DNA from 2 places in the Streptomyces sp. NPDC087215 genome. Region 2 is predicted to be linked to the other one. Evidence: riboswitches for the same ligand, from Rfam matches in the RefSeq annotation. Region 2 holds a riboswitch; the other holds the start of a gene.
The links. A riboswitch is a leader RNA that binds a small molecule or an ion and turns the genes downstream of it on or off. The one in region 2 is predicted to bind cyclic di-AMP.
Positions count from the first base shown of each region.

Region 1: it holds a riboswitch for cyclic di-AMP, as region 2 does, so the genes downstream of both, ACIO92_RS09495 (M23 family metallopeptidase) here and ACIO92_RS30085 (LysM peptidoglycan-binding domain-containing protein) in region 2, are expected to answer to the same signal.

Region 1 is NZ_JBIUZD010000003.1:22,816-26,170, forward strand. Features, by position in the region: gene ACIO92_RS09490 (aldo/keto reductase) at 1-861, opposite strand, end outside; gene ACIO92_RS09495 (M23 family metallopeptidase) at 988-2,106, opposite strand; cyclic di-AMP (ydaO/yuaA leader) riboswitch at 2,118-2,263, opposite strand; gene ACIO92_RS09500 (PP2C family protein-serine/threonine phosphatase) at 2,465-3,355, opposite strand, start outside.
Region 2 is NZ_JBIUZD010000017.1:58,313-61,667, forward strand. Features, by position in the region: gene ACIO92_RS30075 (phosphocholine-specific phospholipase C) at 1-198, shown strand, start outside; gene ACIO92_RS30080 (hypothetical protein) at 210-1,028, opposite strand; cyclic di-AMP (ydaO/yuaA leader) riboswitch at 1,370-1,556, shown strand; gene ACIO92_RS30085 (LysM peptidoglycan-binding domain-containing protein) at 1,561-2,445, shown strand; gene ACIO92_RS30090 (phosphoribosyltransferase family protein) at 2,439-3,355, opposite strand, start outside.

The DNA of each region.
Region 1 (3,355 bases), on a different contig from region 2:
GACGGTCCGCGCCGAGGCGATCGGGGCGGCGACGGTCGGGCGGGCGGCGAGCCAGGCGAGGGCGACGGTGGCCGGTTCGGCGCCGTGCGCCCCGGCGACGGTGTCGAGCGCGGAGAGGACGGCCCGGCCGCGCTCGGTGTCCAGGTGCCCGGCCGCCCCGGTGGCGCGGACGCTGTCGACGGCGGCGCCGGGGCGGTACTTGCCGGTGAGGAAGCCCGCGGCGAGGCCGTAGTACGGGACGGCGGAGAGCCCGGCCCGCTCGACGGTCTCCAGGAGGGGGCCCTCGTAGGTGTCGCGGGAGACCAGGTTGTAGTGCGGCTGGAGGGCCACGTACCGGGTGAGGCCCTCGGACTCGGCGAAGTCGAGGGAGGCGCGCAGCCGCTCCGGGGAGATGTTGGAGGCGGCGACGGCCCGCACCTTGCCCTCCTTCACGAGCTGGTCGAGAGCGGTGACGATCTCCTCCACGGGGACCGTCTCGTCGTCGAAGTGGGTGTAGTAGAGGTCGACGCGGTCGGTGCCGAGGCGGCGCAGGGACGCCTCGGCGCCCGCCTTGATGGTGGTCGCGGAGAGGCCCTTGAAGCGCGGGTGGGCGCCGACCTTGGTGGCGACGACGATGTCGTCGCGGTTGCCCCGGGAGGCGAGCCAGCGGCCGATGACCGTCTCGGACTCGCCGCCCTCGTTGCCTTCGGCCCAGGCGGAGTAGGCGTCGGCCGAGTCGACGAAGTTGCCGCCCGCCGCCGCGTAGGCGTCGAGGACCGCGAAGGACTGCGCTTCGTCGGCGGTCCAGCCGAAGACGTTGCCGCCGAGGGCGAGCGGGAAGACGCGCAGGTCGGAACTGCCCAGCGGGCGGAGAGAAGTCATGGGACGCTCAACTTCCGCTTCGCCCGGAGTATTCCGGCCCCATCAGGGTGGGCCCCGTAAGGGAGGGCTCCGGCCCGTAGGGGAGGACCCGGTCCCGTCCCGGAGCGTTCCGGGACGGGGGCGCGGTCAGAGCGACAGGCCCTTGGAGCGGAGCCAGGAGGCCGGGTCGACGCCCGCGCCGCCGGGGGTGTGGACCTCCATGTGGAGGTGGGCGCCGGTGACGTTGCCGGTGGCGCCGACGCGGCCGATGGTCTCGCCGGTGCCGACGGACTGGCCCGCACCGACCGTCATGGACGAGAGGTGGCAGTACCAGACCTCGCTGCCGTCGGGCAGTTCCAGGACGATCCGGTAGCCGTACGAGCCGGACCAGCCCGCCGACTTGATGGTGCCGCCGTGCACCGCCTTGACCGGGGTCCCGGTGGGGGCGGCGAAGTCGAGGCCGGTGTGCTGGCCGGAGGACCACATCGAGCCGGACTGCATGTAGGTGGCGGTGAGGGTGTACGAGGAGACCGGCAGCGAGTAGCTCGCGGCGAGCCGGGCGAGGCGCTCGGCCTCCTCCTTGGCCTTGGCGGCGGCTTCCGCCTCGGCCTTCGCCTCCGCCTCCGCCTTCGCCCTGGCCTTCGCCTCCGCCTCGGCGACCGCCTTCTTCGCGGCCTCGGCCTTGGTCTGCGCCTCCGCCGCCGCCTTCTCGGCCGCCGCCTTCTCCACTGCGGCCTTCTCGGCGGCGACGGCGGAGACCTGCTGCTGTTCGGCCTGCTGGAGGATGCGGGCGCGCAGGGCCTCGCCCGCGTCGCCGGTGGCGCTCGCGGCCGTGACGGTCCGCTCGGCCCGTACGGCGGTGGTGGCGCCCGGCTTCTCGTCGAGGGAGGCGTAGGAGGCGGTCAGCGGGTGCGGGTTGGCACGGGCGACGGGGACCGTCTCGTGGTCCTCCTCGGGGAGGAGGTCGCCGACGAGGGGGAGGTCGTGGGCGTCCGGGAGGTCCGGCAGGGATATCGCGACCTTCGGCTTCTCCTGCGCGGTGGCGAGGCCGCCCGCGCCGACCGCGGCGATGACGCCGACGCCGAGGACCGTGGAGGAACGGGCGAAGTTGGAGCGCTGCTTGACGACCCGGTGCCGGCCGCCGGAGCGGTTCTGGGCGCGGAGGGTGTCCTCGGTCGGGTTCCACTCGGTCCCGGGGGCGGCGGGAGCCGAGCCACCGCCGAAGGCGTCGAAGGGGGTTTCGGGTACGGGAGTGTGGGACGCCACGGGGGCGCGCTCCTTTCCTTCCTTCTCGCCTACCGGGTTAGCTGACGGGTTCGGAGCAGGAAGGTCTCCTACGGGCCGGTCGCACGGGTGCGAAGGGCCCGATTCACCCCAAGTGGTGGTTCCCCGGTTCCCTTTCGGGATTCGGCGCGTGCGCACGGTGCCGCCTCTTGCGACGGCTGGGACGACCGCGCTGCGTTATCGAACGTTAATAGACAGGGGTGCTCGATTCCAAGCTGTCCCTCTTGATCATTAACAGGAATGAGGGGGAATCGGGCGAGTTGGCCGCGCTTCGGTGGAGACCGGCACGGGCGACGAGATCTGACGTTATGTCAATTGTTATCGCAGCGACACCCGGTGACTACAGCCGGTGACCGGGTCTGCCCGGCGGCACCACCGGTATCGTCCGCCGCCTCGCCGGCTGCCCCGCCGCCGGGCGGCTCACCGCGAGCAGGGCCATGTCGTCCGTCGATCCGCCGCCCGTGTGCAGGCGTACGTCGTCCACCAGCGCGTCGAGGAGTTCCTCGGGGCCCGGGAAGATCCGGCCCAGCAGGCGCGCCCCCGGGTCGTAGAAGACGCCCTCCGCGTTCCGCGCCTCCGAGAGGCCGTCGGTGTGGAAGAGCAGGGTCGCGCCCGGCGGGAAGGGCCGCGCCTCGGCCCGGTCGGGCCAACTCGCCAGATCGCCCATGCCGAGGGGCAGCGCGGGCTCGGACGGCTCCAGGAGGTCGAGGCGCCCGTCCCCGTGCAGCAGCAGCGGCGGCGGATGCCCCCGGTTGACCGTCCGTACGAAACCGTCGAAGGTGCCTCCGCCGTCCCCGCGCGGGATCTCGGCGAGGACGGCGGTGGTGAACCCCTCGAAGGCGTCGATGCCCTCTCTCCGGATGCCCTCCCGGGCCAGCGCCCCTTCGAGACGGCGGGCCACGCCCTCCAGGTTCCGTTCCTGCTCGGCCGCCTCCCGGAAGGCCCCGATGATCACGGCGACGGCCTCGACCGCCTCCAGCCCCTTGCCACGGACGTCCCCCACCACCAGCCGCACCCCGTAGGGGGTGTCCTGGACGGCGTACAGGTCGCCGCCGATGAACGCGCCCGCGTGCGCCGCCTCGTACCGGGCCGCGCACTGGAGTCCTCCGATCCGCTCGGCGGGCGTCGGGAGCACGGCCCGCTGCACGGTCTCGGCGATGACCCGCGCCGAGGCGAGCCGCTCGCCGCTGCGGCGCACGACCCGGTTGATGAGGAGGGCGAGCGCGGAGAC
Region 2 (3,355 bases):
ATCCGCTCGAACGCCTACCGTACGGACGGCCCGTGGACGTACACCGTCCCGGCGAACTCCACCCGTGAGGACCACTTCGACGCCGTCGCCCACCAGAACGGCTGGTACGACTTCACGGTCCTCGCCGACCTCGACGGGACCTGGTCGCGCCGGTACACCGGACACATCGAGACCGGGGCACCGAGCGTCAGCGGCTGATCCGGGGCGGCTCAGCGCCCGGCGAGCGCGGCGCGGCGGATCGTGGCGTCGAGCAGGGCCACCGCGTCGCCCGCCGTGCGGCCGGGGGCCCGGTTCCACGGCCCGATCAGCTCGTGCCATCCGCGCGAGCGCAGTTCGGTCATGATCCAGGCCGCCGCCTCGTTCATGGTCGCCCCGCCGCCGTATCCCAGGCGGTGGGCGGCGAGCAGGGCGCCGCACACGCACCGGGCACCCCGGGCGTCACGCAGCCGGTACGGGGTGTTCTGCCAGCCCCACTCCGTCAGGACGAGGCGGGCGTAGCCGAGGTGGACCGAGGGGCGCAGCTCCGGGCTGCCGATCCGGCGCCAGGCGTGCAGCCGGTCGGGGAGGACGGCTCCGATCCGACCGGGGAGGCGGCGCTCGACGGGCGGGGGCGGGGGCAGGGTGCCGAGCGCGTCGGCGACGAGCCGGTCCACCGGGACGGTGAGCAGCCGCCGCCACGCCTCGGGGTCCGCGTCCTCGCCGGGTGCGGGCGGGGGCGCGAGGACGGGCACGCGAGCGGGCGGCGGGCCGGGCACGGGCGCCAGCGGAAGCGGGGCCGGGGACACGGCCGGGGCCGGGGCCGGGGCCGGGGCCGGGGCCGGGGCCGGGGCCGGGGCCGGGGACACGGTCAGGGTCGGGATCGGGATCGGGGACGCCGTCGGGGTCAGGGCCGGAGAAGCGGAAGGGGTCGCGGCGGGCACGGCGGCGGTCCACTCCTCGACAATCCGCTGCCAGGCGTCGCTGTCATGGAGGGCGGCGGCCTCGCGGTCGAGGTCGTCGGGGCTGAGCTGGGGGGCGGTGGGTGGCATCCGGGGGCTCCTCGGTCGGGATCACCCTCATCTTTCATGTCAAATGCCCGTTTTGCGACTTTTGACATTGAATGCCCGTCGTGGCGACTAGTCCTTATGTCGCACTTCCCTATTAACGGAACTAAGCACCATATCGGGACATCCGCTTCCGCGTGACGCGACTCACTCTCCTTGCGGTGAACCGGGAGGCCGAGGGCTCAGGGCCCGTACCGGGCAAGGAATTCCCCGCCCGCCCCGGCCGCGTTCGATCTTGAACAATCAGAATTCCGTGATCCTTTCCGCATTTCTCCGCACTGATCCTCTTGTTCCGCACCGTATGGCTGCCCTACGGTCACCTGCATTCGAGCGGATCGCCGAATCCTGCCACCGTTCGAAATACTTCCCCTTTTCACCCGACGGCAGGAGCGGGGGACCCACGAATACGCCGACCCGGGAATCCGGGGCGGCTCGGGGTGCAGCCGCGTGCGCGCGGCCGGACATCTCCCGTCCGAACCCGACAGCTCACCCCGCAGGCGCCGGAGAGGAATCCGCCATGCCCGCACAGAGCAAGCACCGCCGCCCCCGCCGCTCCGTCTCCCGTGGCTGGGCGCTGATCAGCACAGGTGGAGCCGCCCTGGCCCTGCCCCTGATCGCCCCCGCCATGGCCGGTGCCGCGCCCGTTTCCGGAGTCCAGGAAACCGTCGCCCGCACCGCCGTCGCCGCCCCGGCAGCCGCCCCCGCCGCCCCCGCGAAGGCCCCGGCCGCCCCCGCCGCCGCCCGCACCTACACGGTCGTCAGCGGTGACTCCCTTTCCCTCATCGCCCAGAAGAAGGGAATTCAGGGCGGCTGGGAAGACCTTTACCGGATCAACAAGAACGCCGTGGGTGACAATCCGTCACTCATTCACCCCGGCCTTGAACTGACGATTCATCGGATTTCCGCGAAGGCCGCCCCCGCACAGGCGCGGAAGGCGTCCGACTCCGCCGAACGGGCGAACCGTTCCGAGAGCCGGGCCGTCCCCGCCGTGGCCACCGGCACCGGCGCCTCCGCCACCGGGGCGGTCTCCTCCGCCGCCACCGTCGCCCTGAAGGCCGTCCCGATCGCCGCCGTCCAGTACACCGACAACCTCGACGGCTGGATCCGGGAGTCCCTGGACGTCATGGCCCGGCACGGCATCCCCGGCTCGTACGACGGCATCCTCCGCAATGTGATGCGCGAGTCCTCCGGCAACCCCCGGGCCATCAACCTCTGGGACTCCAACGCGGTGGCGGGCACGCCCTCCAAGGGGCTGCTCCAGGTCATCGAGCCGACCTTCCTCGCCTACCACGTGCCGGGCACTCCCGTGGACCTGTACGACCCGGTCGCCAACATCACCGCCGCCTGCAACTACGCGGCCGACCGCTACGGCTCCATCGACAACGTCAACGGGGCCTACTGATCCCGCAGGTGCCCGGTGAACCAGGAGGTGGCGAGCTCGGCCACCTCCTCCAGGGCGCCCGGCTCCTCGAAGAGGTGACCGGCGCCCGGCACCAGGGCGAGCCCGTTCTCGCAGCGCAGCAGCGACCGGGCCCGCCGGTTCAGCTCGACGACCCGTGCGTCACGGCCGCCCACGACCAGCAGCGTCGGGGCGCGCACCAGTCCCAGCCGTCTCGCGGCGAGGTCCGGCCGACCGCCCCGCGAGACGACGGCGGCCACCCGGGAGGCGGGATCGCCCGCCGCCCACAGCGCGGCGGCGGCCCCGGTGCTCGCCCCGAAGTACCCGAGCGGCAGTCCGGCGCCCGCCGGGTCCCCTGCCAGCCACTCCGTGGCCCCGGCCAGCCGCCCGGCGAGCAGCGGCGCGTCGAAGACCAGCGCCCGGTCGGCCGCCTCGGCCTCGGTGAGCAGGTCGAACAGGAGCGTGCCGAGCCCGGCCCGGTTCAGCGCCGCCGCGACGGCGCGGTTGCGGGGGCTGTGCCTGCCGCTGCCGCTGCCGTGGGCGAAGAGCACGACGCCGGTGGCGCCCTCGGGCACCACGAGCCGTCCTGGCAGCTCGCCGCCGGGGAACGGGACGCGGACGTCCCGCGCCACGGGCCCGCCCCCGCCCGGAACGGCCGCCGCAGCGTCCGCGTCCCGGACCGTCCGACCGTCCGCGCCCCTGGCCGCCCGCCCCCGCGCGGCCCGGTTCCGCTCCAGGCACGCGATCACCTCGGTGTCCGGGGTCTGCGAGAAGTCCCGGTAGAACCGTCCGATCGCGAAGAACGGGTCCGGTGTGCGGACGCTCACCGTCTCGTCGGCCTCGCCGCCCAGCCGGGCCGTCCAGTCGCGCGGGGCGACCGGGACCGCGAGGACGATCCGGGCGGCGCCCCCGG